Regions from separate parts of the Guyparkeria sp. TX1 genome, predicted to be linked through region 1. Evidence: predicted binding sites of a transcription regulator. Region 1 holds the regulator's gene; each other region holds the start of a gene.
The links. Region 1 encodes FliA, which starts transcription of late flagellar genes. Its sites were predicted from a motif close to GCTAAAGTTNNNNNNNNNNCNGCCGATA; they were not measured.

Region 1 (5,504 bases):
TCGGCTCGTCGGCCGGGATATCGTCGCTGGTGAGGTCACTCGGGGCTGGAGCGACGGCCGGCGCAGTCGCATCCTGATGCGCCAGTGCCTCGATCTCTTTGAGGAAGGTCTTGGAGACGTCCTCCGGATACTGGCCGCCGCGCAGGGAATCGAACATGTTGTTGAGCACGTCGATTACCTGCAGCATCACGTCCATGATCCGGCTGTTCATGGTGATTTCGTGGTTGCGCAGCAGGTTGAAGATGTCCTCGGCGCGGTGACAGACCTCCACCAGCGGATGCACCTCGAGGAAGCCGGCCCCACCCTTGATGGTGTGGAAGGCGCGGAACACCGAATTGAGCCGGTCCGCGTCATCGGGCGACTGCTCCAGCTCGATCAGCTGCTGATCCAGCCCGTTGAGCAGCTCACCGGCCTCAATCAGGAAGTCCTGCAACAGCTCGTTGTCGGGTTCGAATGCCATGCTTGCCTCTCACTGCGCTCTGTGACCCCCGGCGGGGTGTGCCACGTTCCCGCCCGGCCACGTGGGCCCGGCATTTCCCTCGATCGACCGGGTCAGAAACCCAGGCTGGCGAGTAGATCGTCGACGTCGTCCTGATTCTTGACCACGTTATCGCCGGCGCTGGGCAACTGCGGCCCGACGCCATCCTCGGCACGCTCGGCCGGGGCGACGGACTTGCTGTCCTCTCCCTTGGCATTGCGGACCGGGGCGGTAATCTGCAACAGCCCGACGAGCTTTTCCTCGAGCTGCTCGAGCAGATCGATCACCCGCATCAGGAGCTGACCGGACAGATCCTGGAATTCCTGGGCCATCATGATCTCGGTGAACTGCCCCTTGAGTCGCTCGCCACAGCGGGTGGTCGAGTCCAGGTAGCGGGTCATCGACTCGACCACGCCCCCCAGACGAGCGTTATCGGCTTCGCTGGCGGCGACTTTAGCCAGCTCGTCCTTGAGCCGTTGCGAGCGCTCGACGATCTGCTCCGCCGTGGGGGTGGCCTCTTCGGTGACCGTCAAGGTGCGGGTCGCAGCCTGCTCGGTCAGGGTGATCACGTAGCGCAGGCGATCACGCGCGTCCGGCATCTCGTCCTCGGCCAGCGCCCCGAGTCGCTCGTCCTCGGCAAAGCTCCTGAGGGTGTCATGTACCTCACGGGTCATCCGACCGACCTCGTCGAAGATATTGCCCGAATAGGCCGCCGTGAGTTCACCGATCAGCTGCGCTTCGCTCGACGAATCTTCGTTCTCGATCGCCTCGACCAATGCGCGGGCGTCGGCCAATCGCTTTTCGCGACCGACCACCGGCTGGAAGTCCTGCTCCTGTACTTGAGTCATCCCGGGGCCCTACGATTCGACGCGTTCGAAGATCTTGTCGATCTTCTCCTTGAGGGTGGCGCCGTTGAACGGCTTGACGATGTAGCCGTTCACGCCCTCCTGGGCGGCGAGCACGATCTGTTCCCGCTTGGCCTCGGCGGTCACCATGAGCACCGGCAGGCTGGCGAGGTTCGGGTCGGCACGAACCGCTCGCAGCAGGTCGATGCCGGTCATGCCCGGCATGTTCCAGTCGGTCACGAGGAAATCGAAATTGCCCTGCCGGAGCAGTGGCAGTGCCGTCTGGCCATCATCGGCCTCCTCGAGGTTGGTGAAGCCAAGCTCCTTGAGGAGGTTCTTGATGATCCGGCGCATCGTGGAGAAATCGTCCACCACGAGGATCTTCATGTTTCGGTCCATTTTCGCCCCTGGGATCGTTTGTCAGTACCAGGCAGGTTGCCTTGTTCGAACGTGGGTAGGAGGGTCTATCGGCGCCGAGCGGAAAAGATTGAGCCCTTTTCTGCACCCGGCGCCCTATTTCCAGGCGTTCATCGCGGTCTTGAGCCGCATGATCGCCTTGTTGTGAATCTGACAGACGCGCGACTCGCTGACGCCGAGCACCGCGCCGATCTCTTTTTGGTTGAGTTCCTCGACATAGTACAGGGACATCACCAGCCTTTCCCGTTCCGGCAGCTCGTCGATGCAGTCGGCAAGATCGCGCTGGAAGTGGTTCTCGGCCAGCGCCTCGTCGGGTTGCTGGCTATTCGGGTCGGCAATGTCGAAGGTCTCGTTTTCCGCCTCGCCGCCGTGATCCAGCGAACCGACGTGTACCGAGGAGGAATCACTGATGGCGGCGTGGTACTCGTTGAGGGTGATGCCCATGCGCTCGCAGACCTCGGCATCTCGCGCCTCGCGACCGGTGTCGGCCTCGATGGCGGCCACCGTCTGCGCGATTTCCCGCTGGCGACGATAGACCGAGCGCGGCGCCCAGTCGTTGCGGCGCACCTCGTCGAGCATTGCGCCGCGAATGCGCAAGCCGGCGTAGGTCTCGAACGAGGCCCCCTTGTCGCCATCGAACAGGCGGGCAGCGTCGAGCAGCCCGACCATGCCCGCCTGTATCAGATCCTCGGCCTGCACATGGGAGGGCAGACGCCCGAGCAGGTGAAAAGCCACTCGCTTGACCAGGTCAGCGTGCTTGGCCACCAGGGCTTCGGTCGATCCGGCCTGAACGTTCTGATACATGGCGCGTGCATTCATAACAGGTTCTCGGGGTCCAGCTCGGCGTTGTTCACCAGTCGCTCGACGAAAAACTGCAACTGCCCCTGCGGCCCGCGCGGCACCGGCCACTGATTGACCTTGTCGGCCATCGCCGTGAACGCCCGCGTCGACTTCGCCCCGCCGTAGAGCTGCACGACGGTCTTCTGACGCTGCACGGCCCGACGCAGGTAATCGTCGAACGGCACCGACCCCATGTGGGTGAGCGTCACGTCGAGAAAGCGCTTGGCAGCCACCGAGAGTTTCTCGAACAGGCGCCGGCCCTCGGCAGCATCGCGCACCATGTTTGCGACCACGTGGAAACGGGTGACGTCGTGTTCACGCGATAGCACCTTGATGACGGCGTAGGCATCGGTGATTGAGGCCGGCTCGTCGCAGACCACCACCACGACCTCGCTGGCAGCCTCGGCGAAGCGCACCACCGAGTCGGCGATGCCCGCGGCCGAATCGACGACCAGGGTGTCGACCGGCCAGCGCATGCCGGAGAAGGCCGAGATCAGTCCGGCATTCTCGGCGGCCGTCAGACCGGCCATGCTGGCCACCCCGCTAGCGGCCGGCAGGATGCCGATACCCTCGGGGCCTTCGAGCATGATCTCGTCGAGAGTCGCCTCGCCGGAAAGCACGTGGGACAGATTGCCCCGGGACTGTAGACCAAGCAGGACATCGACGTTGCCGAGCCCCAGGTCGGCATCCATCAACACCACCCGCTCGCCGCTGCGGGCGAGTGCCACGGAAAGGTTGACCGAGACGTTGGTCTTGCCCACGCCGCCCTTGCCGCTGGTCACGGCGATCACCCGCACCGGGCGATTGGCATTGGCGTAGCGCGCCCCGTCGGCCTGGTCGTGGCCGCTAATGGTGGGCTGGAGTGTCATCCGGCTTGATTGAGCATCCACAGCGGATCATCCCGGTCGGTGTGTTCGAGTTGTGACTGCCCCATTTCCAGGGCCTGCTTGATCAGGTCGGCCGCCTTCGGGAACCAGAGATCCTCCGGGACGCGCTGGCCGACCCCCGCGCAAACCAGCGGCAGGCGACGCGGCTCACCGTCGACACCGGCCAGCGGGCGAACCAGGGCGGCCAGGCCGCCGCCGAGCAGGACGGTCTCGTCGAGCTTGGTCAGCACGGTGCCGTGCAACGGCAGGCCGGCAAAGCGTTTCTTGACGTCCTCGAGGGCCGGGTACTGGGCATTGGCCGACAGCACCAGCAGCAGCTTGACCGCCTCGCCCGCCCCCATCAGGGCCTCGAGTTTCTGCATCATGCGGAAATCGCGCTGCGACATCCCGGAGGTGTCGATCAGCACCAGGTGCCGGTCGGACACGGCCTCGAGCAACTGCGCCAGATGCGTCTCGTCACGGGCAATATGCAATGGCACGTTAAGGATACGGGCGTAGTTGCGCAACTGCTCCTGGGCGCCGATGCGAAAGCGATCCGTGCTGATCAGCGCCACCGAGTCGCGCCCACGGTGCAGCACCGCGCGGGCGGCCAGCTTCGCAAGCGTGGTGGTCTTGCCCACGCCGGTCGGGCCGACGAAGGCATAGGTACCGCCGGCCTCGACCGGGTCCTCGGCACGGTTCTCGAGCTGCTCGCCAAGCATCTTGAGCGCCTCGACGAATGCCCGCTCCGGCTGGGCCTGGGCCGCGGCCCGACCCAGCTCGCGCGCCAGCCCCGTCGGCAGGCCGATATCCTGCAGCCGCTGGACGGTGGAGACCTCGGCAGGGTGCGCCTGACTGAAACGATGCCATTCCATTACCGACAGTTGCCGTTCGAACAGGTCACGCAGCTGCGCCACCTCCTCGGTCAGCGTCGACAGGCGCCCCTCGGCCGCGCCCTGATCCTCGACCAGCCAGTCCCAGTGCGACGGGGTTCGGTTGGACGAACGAGCGGCCGGCTCGTCGGCGGCATGGTTCGCGGGGGACTCGGCGGACGGGCCTGCGTGCTGCTCGCTCCAGGCGGCGAGCGCCTCGGAGAAGGCGGCACGGTCGTCTTCGGTCTCGTCGGCGGCAGACGACGCGAGCGTCTCGCTTGATTCGGTCGAGCCGGCCGACTCGGCCTTGCGGCTGCGCTCGGCGAGCATCTCGGCGGTGGTCTTGGGCGCGGCATCGCTGGCCTCGGCCGCGGTCGGCTGTGCCGGACGCGGCGCTTGTTCCGGCGCGGCGCGCTCGGCCCTCGCCACCGGCCGCTCCGAGGCGCCGGCAATCCGGCTGGCCGACTGCTGGGCGGCCGCCAGCTGGATCGCCTTCTCGTCGAAGTCCATCGCGGCAATCACCTCCACCCCGCCGGAGACCGGCTTGTTAGAGAGGATGACGGCCTCGTCACCGAACACGCGCCGCACCTGACGCATGGCCTCGCGCATGTCACTGGCGATGATTCGCTTGATTTTCATGTATCCACCAGACCCTTAGCGGTTGGGTTATCCGGTCGAGTCGTCAGCCTTCGTTCTGGTTGCCGACGCTCGCCACCACGCGTATTTCCTTGTTGTCCGGTATCTCGTGATAGCTCAGCACGCTGAGCGTCGGGATCGAGTGCCGGACCATGCGCGAGAGCCAGCTGCGAATCTGCGGAGCCACCAGGAGGATGGCCGGCTTGCCACTCTGCTCCTGACGCTCGGCCGCGTCCTTGAGTGACTTGTGCAGTCGCTCGGCCAGGCCGGGCTCGATTCCGGGGGCCTGATTCCCGCGCTGGGTACTGTTAAGCAAGAGCTGTTCCAACTGTGGATCCAGCGTGATGACCGGCACGGTCGGCGCCAAGCCGTTGATGTGCTGGACGATCATCCGGCCCAGCGCCATGCGCACGCTCTCCGTCAATTCCCCGACGTCCTGGGTACGCTGACCCTGGATCGTCAAGGTTTCGGCAATCGTGCGGATATCGCGAATCGGGATCCGCTCGGAGAGCAGTTGCCCGAGCACCTCGACGATGGTGGTCATCGGCAG
Region 2 (5,504 bases), 250 kb from region 1:
GGAGGCGCTGGCCAAGGGTGTGGATCTGGTCAATGACTGGCGCCACCACCCGCGCATCGAGTTCACGCTTGCCCCGCACGCGCCCTATACCGTCGGCGACGCCGCGCTTGAGCGGGTGCGCACCATGAGCGACCAACTGGATCTGCCCGTGCACATGCACGTCCACGAGACCGCCCACGAGGTCGAGTCGGCCCTCGCCGCCACCGGCGAACGACCACTGGCGCGGCTCGACCGGCTGGGCCTGCTCAACGAGCGCCTGGTCGCCGTGCACATGACCCAGCTGACCGACGCGGAGATCGCCCGGTTGGCGGTGACCGGCACCCACGTGCTGCACTCGCCGCAATCGAATCTCAAGCTCGCCTCGGGCTTCTGCCCGGTGGCCAGGTTGCTCGAGGCCGGCGTCAACGTCGGGCTGGGCACCGACGGGGCGGCAAGCAACAACGATCTCGACATGTTCGACGAGATGCGCACTGCCGCGCTGATCGCCAAACCCGTGGCCGGCGATGCCGCGGCAGTCAGCGCCCACCAGGCCCTGCACATGGCGACCCTGGGCGGCGCACGCGCCTTCGGGCTCGAGCAGCGAATCGGCTCGATCGAACCGGGCAAGCAAGCGGATCTCGTCGCCGTCGATCTCGACATGCCGGAGACCCAACCGGTCTACGATGCCATCTCCACGCTGGTCTACAGCGCCTCGCGACGGCAGGTGAGCGACGTCTGGGTCGATGGTCGCGCACGACTGCGCGCCGGGCAGTTGCGTGGGCTGGACTGCCGGGCCATCATCGACCGGGCGAACCGCTGGCGAGAGCGGATCCTGCGCGCCAAGCCGCAAACGTGATCGCTCGCCGCCCGCCCCCTCAATTGCCTGCACCCGCCGGGAACACCGCGATGACCTCGACCATCGACACCGTTGACCGCTCCTCCAGCGCCTCGCCCGACGAGCTGGCGCATTTTAACCGCCTCGCCCGGCAGTGGTGGGACAGCGACGGCCCGTTCGCCTCGCTGCACGCGATCAACCCGTTGCGCATGGCCTTTGTCGAGCGCTACAGCGACGCCGGCGACAGCCGCGTGCTGGACGTGGGATGCGGCGGCGGCATCCTCGCCGAGGCACTGGCCCGCAGCGGGGCTGCCGTCACCGCGCTGGACCTGGCCGAGGACGTCATCGACGTCGCCCGCGACCATGCGCCGGACTATCTCGATATCGACTACCAGGTGGCCGACATCACGCGCTTCGCCCCCGAACATGCCGGGGCATTCGACGTGGTCACCTGCATGGAGATGCTCGAGCACGTCGAGGAGCCCGGCCGCATCATCACCGCACTTGCCGAGGCGGTACGCCCCGGCGGCCACGTGTTCCTCTCGACGCTCAACCGCAACGCCAAGTCCTGGCTGCTGGGGATCGTCGCCGCCGAATACCTGCTCAACATGGTGCCGCGCGGCACGCACGATCACCGCCACTTCATCCGCCCGGGGGAGCTCGCACGGATGGGTCGGGCGGCGGGCCTCAAGCCGATCGCCTCGACCGGCATCGTCTACAACCCGCTGACCCGTGAGTTTTCACTCCACGATCGCGATCTGGATGTGAACTACCTAATGGCCTTTGTGAAAGACAGTTAAGGAATCTTGATGCCCCTCTCCGCCCCTCAAGCGATCCTGTTCGATCTCGACGGCACGCTGCTCGACACCGCCCCCGACATGGCCGCCGCGCTCAATCGCGTGCGCGCCGAGCAGGGGATCGAGCCGATGCCGTTCGACGAGATCCGACCGCACGTCTCCAACGGCGCGCGCGGGCTGCTGGGGATCGGGCTGGGCATCACCCCGGAGCACGACACCTACGACGGGCTGCGTGAGCGGTTCCTGGCGCTCTATGCAGAGGACCTGGCCGTGCACACCTGCCTGTTCCCGGGGCTCGAGGCGTTGGTCGAATCGCTCGAGCGACGCGCCCTGCCCTGGGGCGTGGTCACCAACAAGCCCGGCGAGCTGACGCGACGCCTGCTGGAGGCATTGGAGATCACGCCGGCGGTGGTGGTTTGCGGCGACGACCTCAAGCGTGCCAAGCCCCACCCGGACCCGCTGCTGTTCGCGGCCGGCAAGCTGCGCCTGCCGCCGGCAGCGATCTGGTACATCGGTGACCACGAGCGCGACATCATTGCCGGCAACGCCGCCCACATGCCCACCGTCGCCGGGCGCTGGGGCTATCTCGACGGCGAGCGCCCCATCGAGACCTGGGGGGCCACGGTGGTGATCGATCGGCCCGAGGACATCGCCGTCCTCCTGACTCGGTCGGCAGAAAACGCAGCGAGCCCCGACGCGGTAGACGCGAAATGATCCCGCGAGTCGCCTCCCTGCTTAGCTGGCCCGTCGACGCCCGGCAGCTCAACGCCCCACTGGCACCGGCCAACACGCCGGAGAACATGGGTGAACTGGTCACCTTCTACCGCGAGCGGCTGACCGCCTTTCACCCGCCGTGGTTCGATCGCCTGTCCCCGACCGACCAGTCCCGTGTCGACGGACTGATCACCGCCGTGCTGCTGGTCGATGGCTGGCTGGACGCGGCGGCCGACCGCCAGTCCGGGCACGCCTTGCGGCTGCCGGCCGACGAACTGGCACAACTGGGGGTGACCGAGGCCCACTGGAACGACCAACGGGTCGACTTCGCCTTCCGGCGCTTCAACGAACGTTTTGCCGGACGCATCCGCGGCATCCTGCAGGGCGCAGCCCCGCTGGGCCGCCCGTGGCTGGCCGGCTGGCGTTATCGGCTGACGATCGTGCGGGTCGAGCAGATCCTGCGCGAACGGCAGGTCGACCCCTCTCTCTGGTTTCGGACCGAGACCGCGCGCTCGCCCGTGGCGTGGGCGACCGCGACGATTCGCATCGCCTGGCGGGTTATCACCGGCCGCGGCTGAGGCCAGTCGTCCGGCCGGTTACAACCGGAAACGCGAGACCTGGCTCGCCAGGCGATCGGCCTCGCGGTTGACCGAATCGACCGCCTGGTTCGCCGACTGCATGGTCTCGGCATTTCGCTCGACCACCTCGATCAGCGAATTGAGATCCGCGGTGAGCTGCCCGATCGCCGTCTGGTGACGTTGCCCGTAGCCGGCCGCCTCCTCGGTGAGCTTGACCGTGTCGGCCACCGACTCGAGCATCCCAGACAAGCCGCCGGAGGCGGTTTGCAACGACCGCTCGGCATCCGTGGAGTACCGGCTGGCCTCCTGCATCTTCTCGTCGGCGGCTGTCACGTCGCGCCCGAGGGAATCCATCACCAGACCGATTTCTCGGGCCGCCTCGCCACTGCGCCCGGCAAGTTTGCGCACCTCGTCGGCTACCACGGCGAAACCGCGACCGTGCTCACCGGCACGGGCGGACTCGATCGCGGCATTCAGTGCCAGCAGGTTGGTCTGCTGGGCGACGGCATCGATGGTTGCGGTCATGCCGCTGATCCGATCACGGGCGGCCACCAGCGAGGTAATCAGCGCGGCGGTTTCCTCGACGCGCTCCTGTGAACGGGCGATCGAGGCGACACTCTCGCCGACCTCGTGGCGTGTCTGTTCCGCGCGCGACTGCATTTCGCCGGCCTGCTGACCGGCCTCGAGGATTGCCTCGACCAGCCGCCCACCGCCGTCTGCCACCTCGTGCGCCTCGCCCAGGGTGCGCTCGCGCTGCGCCTGGACGCGCCCCTGCGCCGTCATCACGCTGGAAACGCTTTCATCTAGGCTGCCGGCCGCGGCGGAGAGCGAATCACTGCTGCGATTGAGGTCACCCATCTGGGCATGCAACTGGTCGATCATGCCGTTGACGCTGGCGACGATCTCGCCGAGCGAGTCGTGGCTGACGATCTGGCACTTCTCGGTGAGATTGCCGTCACGCACCGCCCCGGCCAGGCGTGCCAGTGCCCCCATTCGCCGCAGCAGGATCAGGTGGGCGAGCCCGTAGTTGACGAACCCCACGGTCAGGCCCGCGCCCAGGCAGCCGACCACGAACCAACCCAGCATGCCCTCACGGAACTCGACGAAGAACGAGGCGAATACCGGGAAGATCGCCCCCATAACGACACCCATGCCGACAAAGGACCATTTCAGGCGACGCAGGATGCTGGGCTGACTCATGATTGGTTGGCACCTTGCTCGAAGTGGATGGCGCAACAGGACAGGCGCCTCATCGTATATCGGTCGAGCGGACAATTTCTTGAGGGCACATCGCGGTCCGTCCCGCGACGGACGAACCCGGGGAAGAGGCACGGAACTGTTAGAATCCGAGCCCATGAACGCGGAATCCACCAGCCCGTCGGTCGAGCCTCATCTGGCAGACGCCGAATGCGAGCGCCTCGCCCGCCCGGTGGGCAGTGCCTTCCGGCTTGCCAGCCTCAAGCTCTCCCCCGCCCGGCAGCGAGCGGTGACGGCCTTGCGGGCGCTGGATGTCTCGCTGGCAGAAATCCCGGAAACCGTCAGCGAGCCCCAGGTCGCCATGGCCAAGCTCGACTGGTGGCGCGAGGCGCTGCTGGGCATGACCCAGGGGCACGCCGAGCATCCGGTGATCCAATCCCTGGCCGCGGGGCTCGACGAGATCGGTTTGGGCGAGGAAGCCCGCCGCGAGGACTCGCCGCTGATCGCCCGGCTGGAGGAGCGGCTCGGCGCGGCGCGCATCGAGCTCGAATACGAAGGCTTTGCCGCCGAGGCGGATCTGGAGGCCTTTCTCGACGCGCGCTACGCCAGCCTGTTCACCCTGTACGGTCGCCTGCTGGACCTGCCCGACGAGCAGACCGAGGCCGCTGCCCGGCTGGGGCGCTGGCACGGCCGACTTGATCGCGCGCGGCTGCTGGGGCGCCACGCGCGGATCGGACGGGTCTACCTGCCGCAGGACACCCTCAATCGCTTCGGGCTGGACGAGGCCGACCTGTACCGCGAGCCCGCCCCCACGGAGCGTGAGGCACTGTTCCGCGACGAACTCGACACCATTCGCACAGGGTTAAGCGACTGGCAGGCGAGCGGCCGACCGCCGCGCCTGTTCCGCATCCTGCGCGCGATCGACCGCGAGCATTTGCGGCTGATGCAGGAAACGCCCGCGGAACTCACCGGCGGCCGCGTTGAAATCAGTCCCGTGCGCCAATGGTGGCTTGCCTGGCGTGCCTCCTGGTAACCCGATCCTCCAGCCCGATCATCACGGGCTCACACTCCCGAGATATCCCGATGACCGACTCCCCTTCCTCCAAAACGGCCGCCAATCCGTCGACTGACACCTCGTTCGCCGGCCAGGTGGTACTGATCAATGGTGCGACCGGTGCGCTGGGCACCGCCACCGCACAGACGCTGGCCGCCCGTGGCGCGACGGTAATCCTGCTGGGCCGCAAGCTCGATCAGCTCGACAGGCTTGCCGACGACATCAACCAGCGGGTGCTCCCCGAGGTGCCCACCGAGGCACGCGGCGAACCGCCCGTGATCCAGCCGGTGGATTTTTCGGGCGCCGCGCCGGAGGATTACGCGACACTCGTCGACGGAATCGAGCAGGCC
Region 3 (5,504 bases), 180 kb from region 1:
GGATTCCTGACGCCCGCCGCTCTCTTCCGGTACCGGCGTGGCGGTCGGTTCCTCGGCGACGGCAGGCTCGGTCGGTCGGGCGGTTTCCGGCGCCGGCTCAGGTGCTGGCTGAGCTGGTTGATCGTTTTCGGTTGCTGGTTCGCCTGGGCCAGTGTTGTCGGCCCCGGCCGAATCGACCGCGGGGAGGTCCTGAGGGATGTCGTCATGGACCTTGGCGGCTTCGTTCTTGCGCTTTTTGCGTCTGAGAAATCCGAACATGAAATCGATGGTACCTAGGTTCGCGGCCGATGTTTGGCAGGGCGCAGCGGTGCCCCGCATGGCGCCGACGGAGTTTATCATGCAGGCCATGCCCGGCGGCTTCGGTCACCGGCCACCGGCGGCAGCCACCCGGCGTCGCCCCATCATCCATCAGTGATCGGCAAGGAGAGTCTTCATGCCCAGCACCCCCAAGGGGCGAGGCCCGGCACGCGGCGAGCAGGTGCGCATTATCGGTGGGGAGTGGCGCTCGCGGCGTCTGCGCTTCCCGTCGGCGCGTGATCTGCGCCCGACACCGGACCGCGTGCGCGAGACGTTGTTCAACTGGCTGGGGCAGAGCTTGCCGGGATGGCGGGTGCTCGATCTGTTTGCCGGCAGCGGCGTGCTGGGCATCGAGGCGCTTTCACGCGGAGCCGCGTGGGTGGGATTCGTCGAACGATCGGCGCGGGTGGCGAAAGCGCTGGAGGAAAACCTGGCCCGCATGGATGCTTCACCCGAGCGATTCTCGGTGTGGGCCATGAATGCCCGCCACTGGTTGTCGGCGGTGCCCGAGGCGCTGGACGGGCCGATCGACCTGGTCTTTCTCGACCCGCCGTTCCGTCAGCCCGAGTTGTTGCAGGGGGCACTGGACGCCCTGGCGGAGGCGCCCTGGCTGGCCGAGGATGTGCGGGTGTTTGTCGAGGGCGCGGCGCTCGAGTCGCTCAGGCTTCCGGATGGTTTCATCGTGAGCCGTGAGACGCGAGCCGGGGAGAGCCGTTCGCTATTGCTCGAACGGCGGGCCTGATGTCTCAGGCATCGCCCAGCGTCCGGCCACGGTTGCCGGCGTTGTGCTCGGTGCCGCCGGCGGTGTAGAGCGAGCCTGCCGGCTCGTCGCGCTGGGTCAGGAAATCGATCCGTTCACCGAGGAAATGATCGATGCGCCGCAGGGCCATCAGGTTGGTCTCCGAGAGGTCACGAAAGTGGCGGGCGGTGCTCTTGAGTTCGTCCCAGGTGGCGTTCGCGGATGCGTTCTCGCGTTCCAGTGCCGTTTGGGTGTCGGTCTCGCCCACAGCCGCCAACCACTCCAGCCGAGCCTGTTCGGCCTCGGCCAGTGCCTGATTGTGTTCGCGGATCTGGCGGAAGACCTCGTCGAACTCGTCGAGTGACGGGGTTTCCTGGCGTCGCAGCAGGGCGGCGAGTGCCTGGTGGTCGTCGAGCAGCGCCCGTGCCGGCTCGAGCATGTCGGCCAGCCAGCCGGTGGGCGAGGGGTTGTTATTGGCGGGGGCGCTGGTATCGAACTGGGTCATTTTGGGTGCCTGCTTGGCGTTCCTGCTTGATGTTCACGAATAACGGGAAGTCAGCATGAGCATACGAATTGTCCGCGCCCAATAGAAGCACCCCGGTCGGGTCATCCCGCCGGGGTGTCTTGTGCCGCGCCTGGCCGGCGCCCTGGTCATCCAGGGATTAGAGCGATTAGAGCGTCTCGAACTGGCGCAGCTTCTCGGCGATCCGGCCGGAATCGATCTGGTATTCGCCCTGGCTGATCAAATCCTTGATGCGATCGACCTTGGCTTGATCGAAGGGGGCGGATTCGGCCAGCGCCTGACCCATTTCCTGGAGCTGGGAAGCCCCGCTGGAGAGCGTCACGGCGTCATCCTCCTTGATGCCCGTCGTCGCGCTGCCGGCTGCTTGTTGGCCCTCGCCCTTGGCCTCGGCCCGATTACGGGACGAGTCCAGCGAGGAATTCGGGCCCAGATTGCGCGGGCCGAAGCCGTTGATTTCGTTTGCCATGGTGATTGATCCTTCCTGTCTCGGACAACGTGTCCGCGCCGTGGCACGGGCCCGACTGGCAGGCGTCTAGGTTAACTCAAAATGTCCCGTCGCCCTTGAGCATCGGCCGGTCAACGCAAAACTTTAGCGCCAACTGAAATACTTTTGAAAATTGACGATCATCGTCGGATTCCTGTCACCCGTTTAGCGGCCGATCGCCTCGACGGTGCGACTGTCGACCACGACGGTCTCGATCACGTTGCCGGAGCCGGTGTTCTTCACCTTGACTCGCTGCCCCACACCGGCGCGGCCCTGTACCTCGCCGGTCGAGCCGACCACGAACCCGCCATGGCCGACCTGGATGGAGACGATGTCGCCACGCTCGACCACCGCGTTGATGCCCAGGTTGTGCGCGGTCACCAATTGCCCCGACTGTAGAGGTTGAGTCGCCATCATGCCGACAAGTTCCGCCGGGTCGGTGTAGTACTGACGGCGGGCGCGGTTGGCATCTACGGTGGCCAGATCCAGATCCTCGATGCTCAGCACGTCACCGGCGGCCAGTGGCCGGGCGGCAACCACCGCCTGCTGACGGCGGGAGAGTTCGACCGGGACGTAGATGCGCCAGGGCGAGTTGCCGTGACAACTGACCTTCACCGTCTGGCGGCCGCGATTGAGGTTGAGCGGGCGGCCCTCGTTGATCTCCAGTGCCTGATCGCACACACCCAGGCGTAGCCGCGGATCGAGTCGCCCGGCTCGCAGGGTGAGCTGATCATTGCCGCTTTCCTGCGCGTCGAGGAACGCCTCCATGGCCTGGCTGACCTGCATCTGAACGGTCTCGGGGGCGTCGCCCGGCTCGGCTTGCGCCAAGACCGGTGCCAGTAACCAGCCGGCCAGCATCAGCATCGAACACAGCAAGGCCTTGCTGGCTGGTGTGCCTTTCGGTCGGGCGATAACGCGGGAATTACTCATCGGGATGCAATCATGACCTCGGGTTGCTTGCACCGCGTTGTTAAGCACTTACCATGCCACTCCCTGCGTCCGGCGTCCTTCTCTCCGACGCTGCGGCGGGGTGGGCGCAACCCTCGGACGACTGCGCTACCATGCCGGTACGACGTCGTTGCCGAATCGTTGAAGCGGATCGGTCAGATCAGCCCGGTCGAAGGGGCGGGATTGAGTGCGATGCTAAAGATTGCGTCGACCGGGCCGATACCACGTCTGATTAACAAAGACTCCCCGCCACTTTCTGCGTCACCAGGACAGGACTAGCCGTGAAAAGCAACGTGATGTCATCAGTCGATTCCCGTACCCAGCTGGCCGGTCGCAACCGACTGGAGTTGCTGGTGTTCGGTCTGGGCACCGATCAGCGTTTCGGGATCAATGTCTTCAAGGTCCGCGAGGTGATTCGTTGTCCCAAGCTGACTGACGTGCCGCACTCGGACAGCTCGATTCGCGGGATTGCCGACGTGCGCGGGCACACGATCACCGTCATCGATCTGTCGGAGGCGATCGGCAAGGGGCGCATGACCGACGAGCAGGTGCAGAACGCCTTCGTCATCATCACCGAGTACAACCGTGCCGTGCAGGGGTTCCTGGTGCATTCGGTCGACCGGATCGTCAACCTGTCCTGGAAGGAAGTGCTGACCCCGCCGAGCGGGACCAACAACTCAAACTTCCTGACGGCCGTGGCGCGGATCGACAAGCAGCTGGTCGAGATCATCGACGTCGAGCAGATTTTCGCGCGCGTCGTCGGCGTGGCCGATACAGTCTCCGACGACGTGATCGGCGAGTACGGCGAGATCGCCAAGGGGTCGGATCTGGTGCTGGTGGTCGATGACTCGGTGGTCGCGCGCAAGCAGGTGGAAAGTACGCTCGAGCAGATGCACTTGAAATCGGTGGTCACCAAGAACGGTCAGGAGGCGATCGACACGCTCCGGCGCTGGAAGGAGAAGCAGCCCGAGCAACTCGAGCGGCTGGCCATGGTGGTCTCGGACATCGAGATGCCCACGATGGACGGTTACACGCTGACCTCGCTGATCCGCCAGGACTCGCAGCTCAAGGGCATCTACGTGATCCTGCACTCCTCGCTCAGTGGCGTGTTCAACGAAAAGATGGTCAAGCAGGTCGGTGCCGACCGCTTTATCCCGAAGTTCCACCCGGATGACCTGGCCCGGGTCGTGGGTGAAGCGCTTCGCCGCCACGAGGTGCACCACGCCGTGGACGAGGCTTGACCCGCGGCATGAAGGCCGAAACGTTCGACCGGTTCTGCGCGTTCCTGGAGCAGCACAGCGGTATCCTGCTGAGCCGTGACAAGCAGTACCTGGTGGAAACCCGGCTCTCGCGCGTGGCCCGTTCCAAGGGTCACGCGTCGGTGGAGTCGCTGATCGAGACATTGCTCTCGCGGCGAGATCGCATGCTCGCGCGCGACGTGGTCGATGCCATGACCACCAATGAGACGCTCTGGTTTCGTGACGGCTATCCCTTTGCCGCACTGGAAAAGAAATTCTTCCCCGAGGCGGTCGCCGCAAAGAAAGCCACCTACCGGATCTGGTCGGCGGCCTGTTCCACCGGTCAGGAGGCGTTTTCGATCAGCATCATTGCGGACGAGCAGCGGGTGCCCTTCAATCTCGAGATCGTCGGCACCGACATCTCCGAGGCGGTGGTCGAGAAGGCCCGTCAAGGCGTTTTCGATGACCTTTCCCTGGGGCGTGGGCTGTCGCCGGAACGGAAGCGTCAATATTTCGTCAAGGCGAATGATGGCTGGAAGATCTCGCCCCAGATCAGCCGCCGGACGCAGTTTCGCGTCGGCAATCTGCTTGAGCTGCGTCCCGAATCCCGTCGCTACGACATGGTCTTCTGCCGCAATGTCCTGATCTATTTTTCCCGCGAAACCAAGGCCAAGATCATCGACCGCATCGCCGACACCCTGGTGCCGGGCGGCTATCTGATCCTCGGCGCCTCGGAGTCGCTCACCCAACTCTCCGACCGTTTCACCCCCGAGCGGTTACCCACCGGTGGCACCGCCTACCGACTCAAGAGTTGACACCAACGGACGGGTCCCCCTGTCGGTTATCCAAAAAACTGGCACGCTTATCGCATAAGCCCTCGGCACTGACATTGTGTCGAGGGTTTTTTCATGTCGATCATCAATGACCGCCTGCTTGGCATCCACGACGATGCCCTGATTTTCCAGGAGCGCAGCCTCAAGATGCGCGCCGAGAACATCGCCAATGCCGACACCCCGGGCTACAAGGCGCGGGCGATGTCGTTCGATCAGGCGATGGAGACCGCGTTGCAGAGCAAGTCCTCGTCTGCCGGTAGCGCCGGGCGCCTCAAGACCGAGGACCCGCGCCAGATCGGTGGCGGCGGCGTGTCGTCGGGGATCCGGGAGGGGTTTTCCGTGCCGGATGCGCCAGCACTGGATGGCAACACGGTCGATCTCGACAAGGAGCGGGTGGGCTTTACCCAGGACGCGGTGGGTTACCAGACGACGCTTTCGTTTC

Region 2: a site for FliA is predicted at 4,161-4,188, ahead of VWP12_RS06155 (methyl-accepting chemotaxis protein). Genes of this name have one in related genera too.
Region 3: a site for FliA is predicted at 3,186-3,213, ahead of VWP12_RS05805 (chemotaxis protein). Genes of this name have one in related genera too.

Annotation. Positions count from the first base shown of each region.
Region 1 covers NZ_CP144142.1:1,056,916-1,062,419, reverse strand. The annotation lists gene VWP12_RS04995 (chemotaxis protein CheA) at 1-460, opposite strand, end outside; gene VWP12_RS04990 (protein phosphatase CheZ) at 553-1,326, opposite strand; gene cheY (chemotaxis response regulator CheY) at 1,336-1,722, opposite strand; gene VWP12_RS04980 (RNA polymerase sigma factor FliA) at 1,837-2,559, opposite strand; gene VWP12_RS04975 (MinD/ParA family protein) at 2,556-3,449, opposite strand; gene flhF (flagellar biosynthesis protein FlhF) at 3,446-4,957, opposite strand; gene flhA (flagellar biosynthesis protein FlhA) at 5,001-5,504, opposite strand, start outside.
Region 2 covers NZ_CP144142.1:1,311,652-1,317,155, reverse strand. The annotation lists gene VWP12_RS06175 (TRZ/ATZ family hydrolase) at 1-835, shown strand, start outside; gene ubiG (bifunctional 2-polyprenyl-6-hydroxyphenol methylase/3-demethylubiquinol 3-O-methyltransferase UbiG) at 886-1,614, shown strand; gene VWP12_RS06165 (HAD-IA family hydrolase) at 1,624-2,325, shown strand; gene VWP12_RS06160 (hypothetical protein) at 2,322-2,903, shown strand; gene VWP12_RS06155 (methyl-accepting chemotaxis protein) at 2,922-4,103, opposite strand; gene VWP12_RS06150 (phytoene/squalene synthase family protein) at 4,258-5,133, shown strand; gene VWP12_RS06145 (SDR family NAD(P)-dependent oxidoreductase) at 5,184-5,504, shown strand, end outside.
Region 3 covers NZ_CP144142.1:1,236,713-1,242,216, forward strand. The annotation lists gene ftsY (signal recognition particle-docking protein FtsY) at 1-258, opposite strand, end outside; gene rsmD (16S rRNA (guanine(966)-N(2))-methyltransferase RsmD) at 434-1,039, shown strand; gene flgN (flagellar export chaperone FlgN) at 1,044-1,541, opposite strand; gene flgM (flagellar biosynthesis anti-sigma factor FlgM) at 1,708-2,025, opposite strand; gene flgA (flagellar basal body P-ring formation chaperone FlgA) at 2,209-2,973, opposite strand; gene VWP12_RS05805 (chemotaxis protein) at 3,273-4,232, shown strand; gene VWP12_RS05810 (CheR family methyltransferase) at 4,241-5,044, shown strand; gene flgB (flagellar basal body rod protein FlgB) at 5,138-5,504, shown strand, end outside.